One region of the Vogesella sp. EB genome, then DNA from elsewhere that is predicted to be linked to it. Evidence: riboswitches for the same ligand, from Rfam matches in the RefSeq annotation. Region 1 holds a riboswitch; the other holds the start of a gene.

What was found. Region 1 has a riboswitch for thiamine pyrophosphate ahead of ACG97_RS01465 (thiamine ABC transporter substrate binding subunit). Riboswitches for the same ligand answer to the same signal wherever they lie in the genome.
Region 2: linked by a shared signal. The riboswitch ahead of thiC (phosphomethylpyrimidine synthase ThiC) and the one ahead of ACG97_RS01465 (thiamine ABC transporter substrate binding subunit) in region 1 are both predicted to bind thiamine pyrophosphate.

The regions. Positions count from the first base shown of each region.
Region 1 is NZ_LFDT01000002.1:1,119-8,930, reverse strand. Features, by position in the region: gene ACG97_RS01490 (ATP-dependent DNA helicase RecQ) at 1-830, shown strand, start outside; gene ACG97_RS16820 (hypothetical protein) at 1,028-1,876, opposite strand; gene ACG97_RS01480 (metal-dependent protein of the double-stranded beta helix superfamily-like protein) at 2,213-2,764, shown strand; gene katG (catalase/peroxidase HPI) at 2,933-5,125, opposite strand; gene ACG97_RS17450 (hypothetical protein) at 5,338-5,610, shown strand; TPP riboswitch at 5,773-5,868, shown strand; gene ACG97_RS01465 (thiamine ABC transporter substrate binding subunit) at 5,923-6,939, shown strand; gene ACG97_RS01460 (ABC transporter permease) at 7,042-7,812, shown strand, end outside.
Region 2 is NZ_LFDT01000036.1:7,936-15,747, reverse strand. Features, by position in the region: gene ACG97_RS15250 (hypothetical protein) at 1-253, shown strand, start outside; gene thiC (phosphomethylpyrimidine synthase ThiC) at 317-2,197, opposite strand; TPP riboswitch at 2,345-2,479, opposite strand; gene ACG97_RS15240 (protein-L-isoaspartate O-methyltransferase) at 2,608-3,267, shown strand; gene ACG97_RS15235 (rhodanese-like domain-containing protein) at 3,267-3,593, shown strand; gene ACG97_RS15230 (uracil-DNA glycosylase) at 3,804-4,517, shown strand; gene ACG97_RS15225 (response regulator) at 4,673-5,446, opposite strand; gene ACG97_RS15220 (hypothetical protein) at 5,617-6,156, shown strand; gene ACG97_RS15215 (flagellar basal body L-ring protein FlgH) at 6,334-7,002, opposite strand; gene purT (formate-dependent phosphoribosylglycinamide formyltransferase) at 7,215-7,812, shown strand, end outside.

The DNA.
Region 1 (7,812 bases):
AGCACGGGCAGTGGGAAATGACGCTGTACGGCTTGTCGGCGGACAGCAATATCCGCCAGCTGCCGCTGAAGACGCTGCTGGTGTATCTGGAGGTACAGGGCATCCTGCAGGCGCAGTACAGCTACTACAGCGAGTACCGCTTCCAGTTGCGCGAGGACGAAGCTGCGCTGCTGGCGCATTTCAAGGACGAGCGCCGCGAGTTCGTCGCCGCGCTGTTGGCGCACAGCAAGCTGGGGCGCAGCTGGTACGCCTTCGACTTCGACAGCTTCCTGCAGGCCTTCCCCGGCCAGCGCCAGCGCGCGGTGACGGCGCTGGAATTCATGGACGAACGTGGCTGGCTGACGCTGGAAACCAAGCAGATGACCGAGGTGTACGCGGTGAACGACGCCACCTTCGATGTCGCCACGCTGGCCGCCAGCCTCTATCGCCAGTTCCAGGCGCGCGAGGACAGCGAGCTGGCGCGCCTGCAGCAGATGCTGCGCCTGTTCGAAACGGAAAGCTGCCTGAGCTTCGCGCTGGCCAGCTACTTCGGCGATGCCGCCGCGCCGCGCGAATGCGGCCATTGTCTGGTGTGTCGCGGCAAACCGGCGCGGCTGCCGGCGGCCCCGACGCTGACAGCGCTGGACGCGGCCACGCTGCACGGCGCGCTGGCGGCACTGCACGACAAGCTGGGCGCGGCCGCGGCGCCGCATCTGGCGGCCTGCTTCTTGTGCGGCATCACCCTGCCACGGCTGACGGCGCTGCGCGCGGCACGGCTACCCGGCTTCGGCCGCTTTGCCGGCTATCCGTTTGCCAGCGTGCGTGAGCTGTTGTCGGTGGAAATGGTGTAAGAACCTGTTCAATGTCTGCTGCAACTGATCTCAACATGAGGCGATACGGCGTTAAAACGCCTTCGGCATGCTTGTCTATATCCAGCTCAACGCCGCTTCCTCAGTCGTTTTCGCCTTGTCTCGCGTGAGCGCGCGAGACTTTGAGCAGGTTCTAAGGGGAGGCGTTGCGGCCAACCTTGGCCGCAACAATTGGATGCTCAGTAGAAGCCGAGTGCACCGAGCAGGCTGAAGATCAGCACGAAGCAGGTGATGCCGGTCAGCAGTAGGTTGGTCTGCTTTTCCTTGTGCAGCGAGGTTTCCAGCGAGCGCTCCTGCGACTGCAGACCGTGCAGCTTGTGCTGCAGCTCGGCGCGTTCCTCGTCGTGGCGCGACAGCGTGGTCAGCAGCGCGTTGAGCGATACCTCGGCCACTTTTTCGTTGTCCCAGCCACTGATCAGCTGCCGCACGCGGGCCTTGTGATAGCGGCCGTGTACCTGGCTGCCGTCGTCCCACTCGAAATCGAAGCCGTGCGCCGCCAGCCGGCTGTTGCGATGCGCGCGCGCCTCTTCGCCGTCCGCCTCTGGTGCCGGCAGCACGCTGGGCAGCACGCGGTAGTCCGGGTAGCGTTGTTTCAGCCAGCTGATGGCCTGCGAGTAGGCGTAGCCGGACAGGCCGAGACCGGAGATTTCCGGGCTGAGGCTGAAGCCGGATTTCGGCCCGAACGACACCGTGTGCGACGGGTGATCGACCGCCACCTGCAGGCAGTTGCGGGTGTTCATCCATTCCGACGCCTCGCCGCGCAGCGGCAGCCACTGGCTGCCCTCGGCACGGGCGAAGGTGACGAACTGGATGCGGAAAAAATCGGATTGGAAGGTATGGCCGCTGCTGATGCGGCTGAACAGGTAGATCGGCACCCCGTTGTCGAGCAGCGCGATCAGCTGCTCCGCCTGCGGCGTGCTGCGGCCGGCAAGATGGCTCTCGTCTTCCGGCGACGGCAACGGGATCGCCTCCGGCTCGCTGGCGGTTTTATCGATTTTCGGTGGCGTTTTCAGGCTTCGGCTGGACATGGCGGCATGGTTTCAATCGTGCGTGGCGGCTAGCGTACACCATTGGCTGCCGGACGTCAGGAAACGAGGGTGGCTGAGGTAGTGGATAAGCAAGAGCCACCTTTCGGGTGGCATGCGGCTTCTTCTGCGCCAGCATGGCAGCAGGCGCTCACGAGCGGGCGGTCGCGCATCATCTCTAGGATGGTTTCTTGCACGGATGTTCTCTACAGCAACTCGCTGAGAGTGGCCTCGGTCCAAGTGGTCGGATTGGGCTATATCTTGGTCAATAGCCAAAGAGTCATCCGGTGGCGAGGAGCTTCTTTGGTCTGATGAACCAGATCGGGAGGGCATGAGATCATGTTCAACAAGGATCGTTTTATCCAGGATTGCTTGAGCGCCATTTCCGGGGGCCATGAGGCGATTAGTGAGCTGGTGGCCGAAGCGGTGTCGGATAGGGCCGGGGTGATGGCCGAGCTTGGCGAGCCGCAACATGCCGGCCTTACGCCGCTATTCAGGTCGCCTGATCTTACCGTCATCAGCTTTGTCTGGGCGCCGTGCATGAGCCTGATGCCGCACAATCACCAGATGTTTTCGGTGGTCGGCATCTATACCGGGCGCGAGGACAACGTCTTCTGGACGCGGACGGGAACGACGATAGAGGCAGTCGGTGCCAAGTCTTTGGGGGCTGGCGATGTTGCCACGCTCGATAGTGACGTTATCCACTCGGTGCTGAATCCAATCGGGAAGATGACTTGTGCGATACACGTCTATGGCGGTGATTTCTTCGCTCCCCCCGTACCGCGCAGTGAATGGGACCACGAAACGCTCATCGAAGCACCATGGAATGTCGAGCACGCCAAGTCGCTGTTTCGGGAGGCCGAGGCACGCTTTCGTGCGAGCCTCGGCTAAGCAGGGCGACTCAAGGCGCTCCGGCCGTAATTGTGGCCAACCTTATGTGCCGGCCACTGCCAGCCGCGCTGTGCCGCAATCAAAAATGGCTGCTTCCGTCACCGGAAACAGCCATTTGCCTTGTCGGGCCAGACCAGCCGGCTTGCCACACCGGCCCAGTCTTGCCGCTTACGCCAGATCGAAACGGTCCAGGTTCATCACCTTGCTCCACGCCGCCACGAAGTCGTTGACGAACTTCGGCTGCGCGTCGCTGCAGGCGTACACCTCGGCCAGTGCCCGCAGCTGCGAGTTGGAGCCGAACACCAGATCCACGGTGGTGGCGGTCCATTTCTGCGCGCCGGTTGCGCGGTCGCGGCCTTCCAGTACGCCGTCGGTGGCGGATTTTTGCCACTTGGTGCCCATGTCGAGCAGGTTGACGAAGAAGTCGTTGCTCAGGGTTCCGGGGCGCTGGGTGAACACGCCGTGCTGTGCCTGGCCGGCGTTGGCGCCCAGCACGCGCAGGCCGCCGATCAGCACCGTCATTTCCGGCGCGCTCAGCGTCAGCAACTGCGCCTTGTCGATCAGTAGCTCGGCTGCGGCGCCCTCCAGCCCCGGCTGCACGTAGTTGCGGAAGCCGTCCGCACGTGGTTCCAGCACCGCGAACGAGGCGACATCGGTCTGGTCCTGCGTGGCATCGGTGCGCCCCGGCGCAAACGGCACGGTCACCTGCTGGCCGGCTTGCTTGGCCGCGGCTTCGATGGCGGCACCACCGGCGAGCACGATCAGGTCTGCCAGCGAGATCTGCTTGCCGCCGGCGGCGCTGGCGTTGAAGTCCTGCTGGATCGCGGCCAACGTTTGCAGTACCTGCGCCAGTTGCGCCGGCTGGTTGACCGCCCAGTCCTTCTGCGGCGCCAGGCGGATGCGCGCACCGTTGGCGCCGCCGCGCTTGTCACTGCCACGGAAGGTGGCGGCGGCGGCCCAGGCGGTGCCGACCAGCTGTGCCACGGACAGGCCGGAGGCGAGTACCTTGGCTTTCAGCGCGGAGATGTCCTGTGCGTCGACCAGCGGGTGGTCCACGGCCGGCACCGGGTCCTGCCAGATCAGTTCTTCAGCCGGTACCAGCTTGCCGAGGTAGCGGGCGCGCGGGCCCATGTCGCGGTGGGTGAGCTTGAACCAGGCGCGGGCGAAGGCGTCGGCAAACGCCTGCGGATCCTGATGGAAGCGGCGCGCAATCGGTTCGTAGATCGGGTCGAGGCGCAGTGACAGGTCGGCGGTGGTCATCATCGGCGGATGCTTCTTGCTCGGGTCGTGCGCGTCCGGAATCATGTCTTCCGGCTTCACGTCCTTGGCCACCCACTGGTGCGCGCCGGCCGGGCTCTTGGTCAGCTCCCACTCGTAGCCGAACAGGGTGTTGAAGTAGCCGTGGTCCCAGGTGGTGGGGTTGGGTTTCCATGCCCCCTCGATGCCACTGGTGGTGGCATGCACGCCCTTGCCGCTGCCGAACTGGTTGATCCAGCCGAGGCCCATTTCCTCGAGCGGCGCGGCTTCCGGTTCCGGGCCGACCAGTGCCGGGTCGCCGGCGCCGTGTGCCTTGCCGAAGGTGTGGCCGCCGGCGACCAGCGCCACGGTTTCCTCGTCGTCCATCGCCATGCGGGCGAAGGTTTCGCGCACGTCACGGCCGGAGGCGACCGGGTCCGGATTGCCGTTGGGGCCTTCCGGGTTCACGTAGATCAGGCCCATCTGCACCGCGGCCAGCGGGTTTGCCAGCTCGTGGTCGCCGCTGTAGCGCTTGTCGCCCAGCCAGGTGCTCTCCGGTCCCCAGTAGGCGTCTTCTTCCGGTGCCCAGATGTCCGCGCGGCCGCCGCCGAAGCCGAAGGTCTTGAAGCCCATCGATTCCAGTGCCACGTTGCCGGCGAGGATGAACAGGTCGGCCCACGACAGCTTGCGGCCGTATTTCTGCTTGATCGGCCACAGCAGGCGGCGCGCCTTGTCGAGGTTGCCGTTGTCCGGCCAGCTGTTGAGCGGGGCGAAGCGCTGGTTGCCGGTGCCGGCGCCGCCGCGGCCGTCGGCGATGCGGTAGGTGCCGGCGGCGTGCCAGGCCATGCGGATCATCAGGCCGCCGTAGTGGCCCCAGTCCGCCGGCCACCAGTCCTGCGAATCGGTCATCAGCGCGTGCAGGTCGGCGACCACGGCATCCAGATCCAGGGTCTTGAACTCGGCGGCATAGTCGAACGCCTCGCCCATCGGGTCGGACTTGGCGGAGTGCTGGTGCAGGATGCCCAGCTTCAGCTGATTGGGCCACCAGTCACCGTTGGAGGGGCCGCCGGCTACGGTGTGCGGGGCGGCGCTACCCGAAAACGGGCACTTGGCTTCTGTCGACATGGTTATCTCCTGTTGCTTTTGATTGCCAGCGGATCACGCCAGGTGGCGGGTCCGCTGCGGTTGGCTGGGGTTGACTTGACTGCTGATCTGAACGGCATCGCCGGCGCCGGCCACCCGGCTGGTTGCCGGGCACTGGCCATCACGCGGGTTGCGGCCAACGTGGTGGCTTACTGCATCCACACCAGGTTGGCCCACATCTCGTCGAGGGTGATGTGCTGGCGGAAGAAACGTTTCATGGCCTTGCTCCTTGCAGATCGGTTGATGACTGGATTATGGATACCGGTTATGCATTTGTTAAATTGATTGTTGTTTTTGATTTGTTAGCTTTTTGCTATTTATCTGCCATGCCGCCCGCATCGGGTGCCCATTGCGCCGTGCTGGTGCACGCGCCATGTCGTGGTGATTCTTTTTATAGCGGCAAAGTGGCGAATTGGCAGCGCCGGCGGCGCTTTTTGCTGGCACGGCAATTGCTAAATACTCGGTGAGGGTAGCTGTGGTGGCTGCGCCTCGCTTGAGAGTCTGTCCCGTTGCTTCTGTCGGCATACTGCTAGACACGCCCGTTCCCGCACTGGGGGCGGGCGATTTTTTTGCGCCGGCCGCGCGCCGCGGCGGTTAAGCAATGCCGCGCAACGCGCTATACTCGCCGCTTCGATCACCGGGGGTGTCTGCCGCAGGCAGACTGAGAGATACCCCAGAACCTGATCTGGGTCATGCCAGCGGAGGGAGCGTGATGCGCGGCCAGTCCGCGTCCCGCTTCTTCTTTTGGTCGGCACCATTACCAAAAGAGGATGTCTGCAATGTTCAAGAAGTCCGTACTGCTGCTGGCGCTGGCCGGCGTTTCCCTGACTACCCTGGCCGCGGAGCTGCGGGTGATGACGCACAGCTCGTTCAGCCTGCCGAAAGAGCGCATCGCCGAGTTCGAGAAGCAAAGCGGCGCCAAGCTGGCCATCATCAAGGGCGGCGATGCCGGCGAGATGCTCAACAAGCTGATCCTGACCCGCGCCAATCCGGTGGCCGATGTGGTGTACGGCATCGACAACACCCTGATCGGCAAGGCCAACGCCGCCGGCGTGCTGGAGGCCACCAGCAGCAAGGTTGGCCGTAGCGTGGCGGTGGCCAGCCTGCCGGGCGCGGTGGCCATCGATTACGGCTACGTCACCCTCAACATCGACAAGGCCTGGTTTGCGGGCAGCAAGCTGCCGCTGCCGGCGACGCTGGACGACCTGACCCGCCCGGCCTACAAGGACCTGCTGGTAGTGGAAAACCCGGCGACCTCCAGCCCCGGCCTCGCCTTCCTGCTGGCGACCATCGCCGGCAAGGGCGAGGAGGGCGCCTTCCAGTGGTGGGGCAAGCTGCGCGATAACGGCCTGAAGGTGGCCAAGGGCTGGAGCGAGGCCTACTACACCGATTTCACCCGCAACGGCGGCGCGCGCCCGATCGTGGTCAGCTACGCCACCAGCCCGGCGGCGGAAGTGTTCTACAGCAAGGAAAAACTGGCCGAATCGCCGACCGCCAACCTGTTGCTGAAAGGCGGCGTGTTCATGCAGGTGGAGGGCGTGGCCAAAGTCAAGGGCGGGCTGCAGCCGCAGCTGGCACAGCAGTTCGTCGATTTCCTGCGCGGCGAGGCGGTACAGAAAGAGCTGCAGACCAGCATGTGGATGTACCCGGCGGTCGCCGGCGTGGCGCTGGCGCCGGTGTTCAAGCACGCCGCGCAGCCGGCCAGCTTCAGCAACCCGGACCTGAAGGCGATGCAGCACAAGACCGCCGCCTGGGTCAGCCGCTGGACGCGGCTGGTGATCAAGAACGCGCCGTGATGCGGCGGGCTGCCGGCGCTGGCCGGCAGCGGGGTGTTTTCGCGACGGTAACGGCGGCAGCCGTTACCGTTTTCCATTGTCGTGATGCAGAAAGTGTTGCCGTTGCCTAATTTCCGCTGGCTGGCGTTGCCGCCGCTGTTATTCCTGCTGCTGCTGGTCGGGCTGCCGCTGTCGCGCCTGCTGTACGAGGGCGGGCTGGCGTTCAGCCCGGCGCTCCTGGGTGACGCCTACCTGCAGTGGCGCCTTGGCTGGTCGCTGCTGCAGGCGGCGGCCACCTGCGTGCTAACTCTATTACTCGGCCTGCCGCTGGCGTGGGTGCTGGCGCATTTCGAGTTTCGCGGCCGCGCGCTGCTGTTGCGGGTGCTGATGCTGCCGTTCGTGATGCCGACGCTGGTCGCCGGCCTCGGCGTGCTGGCGCTGTTCGGCCCGCACGGCGTCAGCGGGCTGAACCTGCAGGACACGCCGTGGCTGCTGCTGTACGGCAACCTGTTCTACAACCTGCCGCTCTTGATCCGCGCCGCGGTGGACGGCTTCGACCACGTGCCGGCCAGCCGGCTGATGGTGGCGCGCACGCTGGGCGCCTCGCGCTGGCGCGCGTTCTGGCGCGTGGAGTGGCCGGTGGTGCGGCCGTGGCTGGCGTCGGCGCTGTGCCTGATCTTCCTGTACTGCTTCTCCGGCTTCGGCCTCGCGCTGCTGCTCGGCGGCCAGCGTTACGCCACGGTGGAGGTCGAGATCTATTCACTGGTCGCCTACGAGCTGAACCTGGCCGATGCCGGCGCACTGGCGCTGCTGATGCTGCTGCTCGGCGCCGTCATTGCGCTGCTGTACGCGCTGATCGAGCGCCGCCTGGCGCGGCCGGACAAGCGCAGCCCG
Region 2 (7,812 bases), on a different contig from region 1:
TGAAGCCAAAAATGAGCTATCAGAGACGATTGAATTGATTCGGGAGGCTAAGTCTCTTCTCAATGAGAAATTCGAAGCACTTGATGAAAAAGTACAAAAAATAGATGAACTGGCTGTAAAAACTAATGAACTGGCTGAAGCAATCGATTCAAAGTATCAGCTGATGCTTGATACGTATCAGCATGCGAACGTTCAACTGGAAGAGGTTCGCAATGTCAGTGAATCGTTGCGTAAAGGTGAAGATCACCTCTAGTTCAGAAAAAGGTTGGCCGCAGTAATGCGGCCAACCTTTTGTTTCACGTGAAGCAATAACGTCTTACACCTTGTCGTACAGCTTGCCGCCGCCCTTCACGAACTCGATCGACTTCACTTCCATACCCTTCTGCAGCGCGTCCTGTTCGCTGATGCCCTGTTTGGCGGCGAATTCGCGCACATCTTGCGTGATCTTCATCGAACAGAAGTGCGGGCCGCACATGGAGCAGAAGTGCGCCACCTTGGCGCTGTCTTTCGGCAGCGTCTCGTCGTGGAATTCGCGAGCCTTGTCCGGGTCAAGGCCGAGGTTGAACTGGTCTTCCCAGCGGAACTCGAAGCGCGCCTTGGACAGCGCGTTGTCGCGGATCTGCGCGCCCGGATGGCCCTTGGCCAGGTCGGCGGCGTGGGCGGCCAGCTTGTAGGTGATGATGCCTTCCTTCACATCATTCTTGTTCGGCAGGCCCAGGTGCTCCTTCTGCGTCACGTAGCACAGCATGGCGGTGCCGTACCAGCCGATCTGCGCCGCACCAATCGCGCTGGTGATGTGGTCGTAGCCCGGTGCGATGTCGGTGGTCAGCGGCCCCAGGGTGTAGAACGGTGCTTCGTGGCACCACTCCAGCTCCTTGTCCATGTTCTCCTTGATCAGCTGCATCGGCACGTGGCCGGGGCCTTCGATCATTACCTGCACGTCGTGCTGCCACGCGATCTGGGTCAGTTCGCCCAGCGTCTTCAGTTCCCCCAGCTGCGCCGCGTCGTTGGCGTCCCAGGCGCTGCCCGGGCGCAGGCCGTCGCCCAGCGAGAAGGCCACGTCGTAGGCCTTCATGATGTCGCAGATGTCTTCGAAGTGGGTGTACAGGAAGTTTTCCTGATGATGCGCCAGACACCACTTGGCCATGATCGAGCCGCCGCGCGACACGATGCCGGTCATGCGGCCGGCGGTCAGCGGCACGTACTGCAGGCGCACGCCGGCGTGGATGGTGAAGTAGTCGACGCCCTGCTCCGCCTGCTCGATCAGGGTGTCCTTGAAGATTTCCCAGGTCAGGTCTTCGGCCTTGCCGTTGACCTTTTCCAGTGCCTGGTAGATGGGCACCGTGCCGATCGGGACCGGCGAATTGCGCAGGATCCACTCGCGGGTTTCGTGGATGTTCTTGCCGGTGGACAGGTCCATGATGGTGTCGGCGCCCCAGCGGATGCCCCAGGTCATCTTGTCCACTTCTTCACTGATCGACGACGTTACCGCGCTGTTGCCGATGTTGCCGTTGATCTTCACCAGGAAGTTGCGGCCGATGATCATCGGCTCGGATTCCGGGTGGTTGATGTTGTTGGGGATGATGGCGCGACCGGCGGCGATTTCCTGGCGCACGAATTCCGGGGTGATGGTCTCCGGCAGGTTGGCGCCGAAGCTGTGGCCGGGGTGCTGCCGCGTCATCAGCTCCAGCAGGCGGTCGTTCTTGCCACCGGCCGTTTTCAGGCTCTCGACATAGGCCTGGCGGTTGAGGTTTTCGCGGATGGCGACGTATTCCATCTCCGGGGTGATGATGCCCTGGCGTGCGTAGTGCATCTGGCTGACGTTGCGGCCAGGCTTGGCGCGGCGCGGTTTGCGCTGCAGGTTGAAGCGCAGGTCGGCCAGTTTCGGGTCGGCTTCGCGCTGGCGGCCGTAGTCGCTGGACAGGCCGGCGAGCAGCTCGGTGTCGTCGCGTTCGGCGATCCACGCCGCGCGCAGCGGGGCTAGGCCGTTCTGGATGTTGATGCTGGCGGCGGGGTCGGTGTACGGGCCGCTGCAGTCGTAGACGTAGATCGGCGGGTTGCGCTCGCCGCCGAACTGGGTCGGGGTGTCGGCCTGGCTGATCTCGCGCATTGGCACGCGGATGTCCGGGCGGCTGCCCTGTACGTAGATCTTGCGCGAATTGGGCAGCGGCGCGATGGCGGCGGCATCGACCACCATCTGTTGGTTGGGCTTGTGGCTATCGGGTGTGGCAGGCGCGTTCATCGGGCAGGTTCTCCAAGGCGATGAAACGGCGCAAGGAGCGGCCCGGGTGTCCGGCTGCAAGGTTGGCCGCAAGCCGGGCGGGAACGCAGCGCGGCGGGCGGTGTCTGGCAGATTACGCTTCCCTACGCCGGTATTATCCGGGTCAGGTTCTAAGGGTAACTCTCACCCGCCCTGTTTATGCCATACGCGTTTTGGTGCGAATGGTACACAACAGGAGCAGGACCCCTAGCGATGCTGTGAAGGTAAGGTAAATGTGGGATAATCGCAAGTTACGAATTGCTCGGGCGGTTGTGAAATGCGGGTTGAGGCAGCCTGTTTTTCAGAGTCGTCCTTGATATTGTCTAGAATCCAAGCCGGAGTTTCCGATGAATTTCGAACAAGCCCGCTTCAATATGGTTGAGCAACAGATCCGTCCGTGGGACGTGCTCGACACCTCCATTCTCGATCTGCTGTTCCACGTGAAACGCGAAGATTTTGTCGGTACCGACAAGCGCGCGCTGGCCTTTGTCGACACCCAGCTGCCGCTGGACAACGGCTGCACCATGCTGGAGCCGAAGGTCGAAGCCCGTCTGGTGCAGGACCTGCAGGTGAAAGCCAGCGACAAGGTGCTGGAAATCGGCACCGGCAGCGGCTACCTGACCGCACTGCTGGCCGCCGTCGGCCAGCATGTGTACAGCGTCGACATCGACGCGCAGCAGCTGCAGCACGCCGCGGCCAACCTCAAAACCGCCGGCATCAAGAACGTGACGCTGAGCCAGGGCAACGGCATTGACGGTCTGGCGGCGCAGGCACCGTTCGACGTGATCTGCGTCGGCGGTTCGGTACCGGTAGTGCCGGAAGCGCTGAAGGCACAGCTGGCCGTTGGTGGCCGTATGGCGGTAATCGTCGGCGACGCGCCGGTAATGGTCGCCAAGATCATCACCCGCGTGTCCGAAACCGCGTATCAGGAAAGCGTCAGCTTCGATACCAATATCGCGCGCCTGCAGCAGCTGGACGCGATCGAACCGTCGCGCTTCAGCTTCTGATGATCCGCGAAATCAACGCCCGCGAGCTGGCCGACTGGCTGGCCGACGCGTCCCGTCCGCAGCCGGTGCTGCTCGACGTGCGCGAGGACTGGGAATACGCGCTGTGCCGCATCGACGGCTCGCGCCAGATTCCGATGAACCTGATCCCGCTGCGCCACAACGAGCTGCCGGATGACACCCCGGTGGTGACCATCTGCCACCACGGCGTGCGCAGCTACCAGGTCGGCCTGTTCCTGGAAAACGCCGGTTTCGAGCAGGTGCTGAGCCTGCGCGGCGGCGTGGCGGCGTGGGCGGACGAGGTCGAGCCGGCGATGGCGCGCTACTGAGCCGACGTTGGCCGCAAGCAAAGCCGTTCCCTGTGGAGCGGCTTTTTTATTGGTACCGCTGCCGGCACGGCATGCCATTGCACGCTGGTCTTTGCGTGTCTGGCGCGGTGTTGGCGGCCGCTATTGCTGCTGCGGGTTCGGTGGCAGCAACGGGGGGTGACTCCCCCGCGGCCGGACCCTGAATTTTTCGTGATTCCGATGGTTAACAACATGACTTATCTCGCCCCCGCCCTCGCCACCCTGCCCGCCGCCTGGCAACAGGTGCTGGCAACGCCGGCCATCAGTGCGCAACTGGCGGTGATCGACGCGCAACTGGCCGACCGCGCCGCCGCCGGTGCGGTGATCTACCCGCCGCGCGAGCTGGTGTTCAACGCGCTGCGCCACGTGGCGCCGGCCGACATCCGCGTGGTGATCATCGGCCAGGATCCGTACCACGGCGCCGGCGAGGCGATGGGGCTGAGCTTTTCGGTGCCGGACGGGGTGAAGATCCCGCCCAGCCTGCGCAACATCTACAAGGAACAGCTCAGCGACCTCGGCCTGCCGCCGCCGGCCAGCGGCAACCTGACGCACTGGGCGGCGCAGGGAGTGCTGCTGCTGAATGCCTCGCTGACGGTGGAGGCCGACCGCGCCGGCAGCCACGGCAAGCTCGGCTGGCAGCCGGTGACCGACGCGCTGATCGACGCGGTGAACGCGGCCAACCCCGGCTGCGTGTTCCTGCTGTGGGGCAACTGGGCGCATACCAAGGCCGAGCGTATCGATGCCGCCCGCCACTGCGTGCTGAAGGCGGCGCACCCGTCACCGCTGTCGGCCAGCCGCGGTTTTCTCGGCTGCCGCCATTTCTCGCAGGCCAACCAGTGGCTGGCCGAGCGCGGCCGCGGCGAGATCGCCTGGGGTGGCGTGGTGGCACAGGGCGGGTTGTTCTAGCGCACACGCTGCGGCCAACGTTGGCCGCAACGACGCGCCGCTTCAAGGCTTACCGGATGGCCAGCGGCTGATACGGCGTTAGCGGCACCGGCACCCGGCGTGCGCGCGGTCACGCCACCGTTTTCGTGTCGCCGCGCGCGGCTTGGCGCCACCGTTTACAGGCAGCTGGTCACCGCATCCAGGATGTAGCCCTCGCCGCGCACGGTGCGGATCAGGCGCGGGTTGCGCGGGTCGTCCTGTAGCTTGTGGCGCAGGCGCGAGATCAGGATGTCGATGCTGCGGTCGAAGGCGTCGACGGTACAGCCGCGGGTCAGGTCCAGCAGCAGCTCGCGGTCGAGGATGGTGCGCGGCCGCTGCAGCAGCACCGACAGCAGGCGGAATTCGGCATTGGACAGCGGGATCACCACGCCCTGCTTGTCCTGCAGCTGGCGCAGGCCGACGTTGAGGCGCCAGTCGCCGAACTGGATCTGGCGCGGCGGCTTGTCGCTGCCGTGGCCGGCGGCCGGCTGGCGCCCGGCCTGGGTGCGGCGCAGCACCGAGTGGATGCGCGCCACCAACTCGCGGATGTCGAACGGCTTGTTGACGAAGTCGTCGGCGCCCACCTCCAGGCTGATGATGCGTTCGATCGGCTCGCCGTGGGCGCTGATCATCAGGATCGGCACCGCGGACTGGCTGCGGATCTCCTTGCACAGTGTCAGCCCGCTTTCGCCGGGCAGCATCAGGTCTAGCACGATGACGTCGAACTGGCGGGTGGCCATCGCCTCGCGCATGGCGCGGCCGTTGCCGACGCCGACGCAGCTCATCGCGTAGCCGTGCAGGTACTGGCAGATCAGGCTGCGGATGTCTTCGTCGTCGTCCACCACCAGCACGTGCAGCATGGCCGGTGCGGCGCCGGGGGCAACGGTGAGAGCGGGACTGCTGGAAATCATGGGAATCAGGGCCTGCGCCGGAACACGATCGCGCCAGCTTAAACAGCGGCTGCAACGCCGGTGTGTGCGTTGTGTACGGGAATGGATACAAAGCGGCAAACTGCCCGCTACATCGCCGCGCGTAGACTGCCGGCTGGCTCTCCCCGTTACCGCCTGGCGCGGCCGTCCCCATGCCCCACTCCTGCTCGCGAACCGTCCGCCTCGGCCTGCTGCTGGCCAGCGCCAGCCTCGGCGGCTGCATCACCATCCAGGCGCTGCCCAACCCGGTGCGCGAGGTGTTCACCTTCGGCTTTTCCACCGCCACCGAGATGCAGGCGATGGCGGAAAAGGAACGCCAGGCCAGCGAGCGGAGGCTGGCGCCGTACCCGCAGCTGTGCATCGAGTGGAACGAACGGGTGACGGTGCCGGATTTCCTGCGCGTGGTGGAGGACGGCCTGCGCCGCCGCGGCGTGGCCAGCCAGGTGTACGCGCCGGGCACCCTGCCCGCCGGCTGCGTGGTGCTCAGCTACGCCGCCAGCCGTGCCTGGGAACAGGATTTTGCCTACATGAGCTACGCCACGCTGGCGCTGCGCAAGGACGGTAACGTGCTGGCCAAGGTGGTGTACGAGCCGCGCCGGCTCGGCTTCGACAAGTGGGCCAGCACCGAGGCCAAGCTGATCTTCCTGCTCGACCAGCTGCTGTTCAGCGGCGGCCCGCGCGACGTGCGCTAGCTGCCTGCGGCCAAGCTTGTGCGCAGAACCTGTGCATGATGTGTAGCGAATGGCTGCAAATGGGGCGATACGGCGTTGAAAACGGCGCCGGAATGCGTGCTCCTGTCTGGCGCAACGCCGCTTCCGCCGCCGTGTTCGCCCTGTCTTGCGTGAGCGCGCGCGATCGTGAACACGCGCTCAGTACAGGCTGACCGCGGCGCCGAACAGCAACTGCACCCACGCCAGCACGCCGGCGTCCAGCGGCATGTTCTGGTTGACCTGGTCCAGTCGCGCGTTGATCACGTACTTCGACGAGATGCTGTTGCCGGGCTGGATATGGTTGCCGTTGACGATGCCGGAGAAGCGCAGCACGCTCTGCTTGCCGTTGACCAGCACCGCCTTGTCGCCGCCGACCACCAGATAGCCGTTGGGTAGCACGTCCAGCACCGACACCATGATGTTGCCGTTGACCTTGTTGCTGTTCTTGACGCTGCTCTGGCCGCTGTCGTTGATGCTGTAGTCGGAGTCGACATCGACCTCGAACAGTTGCTTGATCAGCCCCGGCATGGTGTGCAGCGCACCGGGGCCGTCGATGCTGGTGGCGCCGCTGGCCTTGTCGTTCAGCTGCCGGCTGCTGCTGCTGCTGACGTCTTCCTCGATGGTGACCACGATGCTGTCGCCGACGTGCTTGGCGATCTGGGTCTCGAAGAACAGCCGCGCGGTGGCCGGATTGAAGATGCCGCCGCCGCTGTCCTGCGCCAGCAGCGGCCGCAACTGCGGGTAGCTACTGGTTGGCAGCTGCACCACCGACGGCGTGGTACAGGCCGCCAGCAGCAGCGGCAACAGCAGGGAGACGACACGGTGCATGGCTCGGATCCGGCAAAGTTGACCCCTCCATTCAAGCATGCCGCGGTTGTCGCATTACGGCACTTTCGTTTCAAAATACCGTGCTTTGGCTACATATCGCCAACAATGGCAATATTTCACCGCTTGCAGGTGCCGGCGCCGGCCGGCCAGTGCCGTGCCCGGTGGCGGCCGGCGCACATGCTAAAATGCGGCATCGACAGCCACCCGCGAGTATCCCCATGCGTATCGGAACCCCTCTTTCCGCGTCGGCCCGACGCGTCATGCTGCTGGGCAGCGGCGAACTGGGCAAGGAAGTGGTCATCGCCCTGCAGCGCCTTGGCGTGGAAACCATCGCCGTCGACCGCTACCCCGCCGCGCCGGCGATGCAGGTGGCGCACCGCAGCCACGTCATCAACATGGCCGACCCCGCCGCACTGCGCGCGCTGGTGGAAGCCGAGCGGCCGCACCTGATCGTGCCGGAGATCGAGGCCATCGCCACCGAGGAACTGCTGCGCATCGAGGCCGACGGCCTCGCCGAGGTGATCCCCACCGCGCGTGCGGCCAACCTGACCATGAATCGCGAAGGCATCCGCCGCCTGGCCGCCGAGGAGCTGGCACTGCCGACCTCGCCGTACGCCTTTGCCGCGAGCGAAGCCGAGCTGCAGGCCGCCATCGACGCCGGCATCGGCTACCCCTGCCTCGTGAAGCCGGTGATGTCGTCCAGCGGCAAGGGCCAGTCGCTGCTGCGCGGCCCGGACGACGTGGCGGCGGCATGGAACTACGCGCTCAGCGCCGGCCGCGTCGACAGAGGGCTGGTGATCGTCGAGGGCT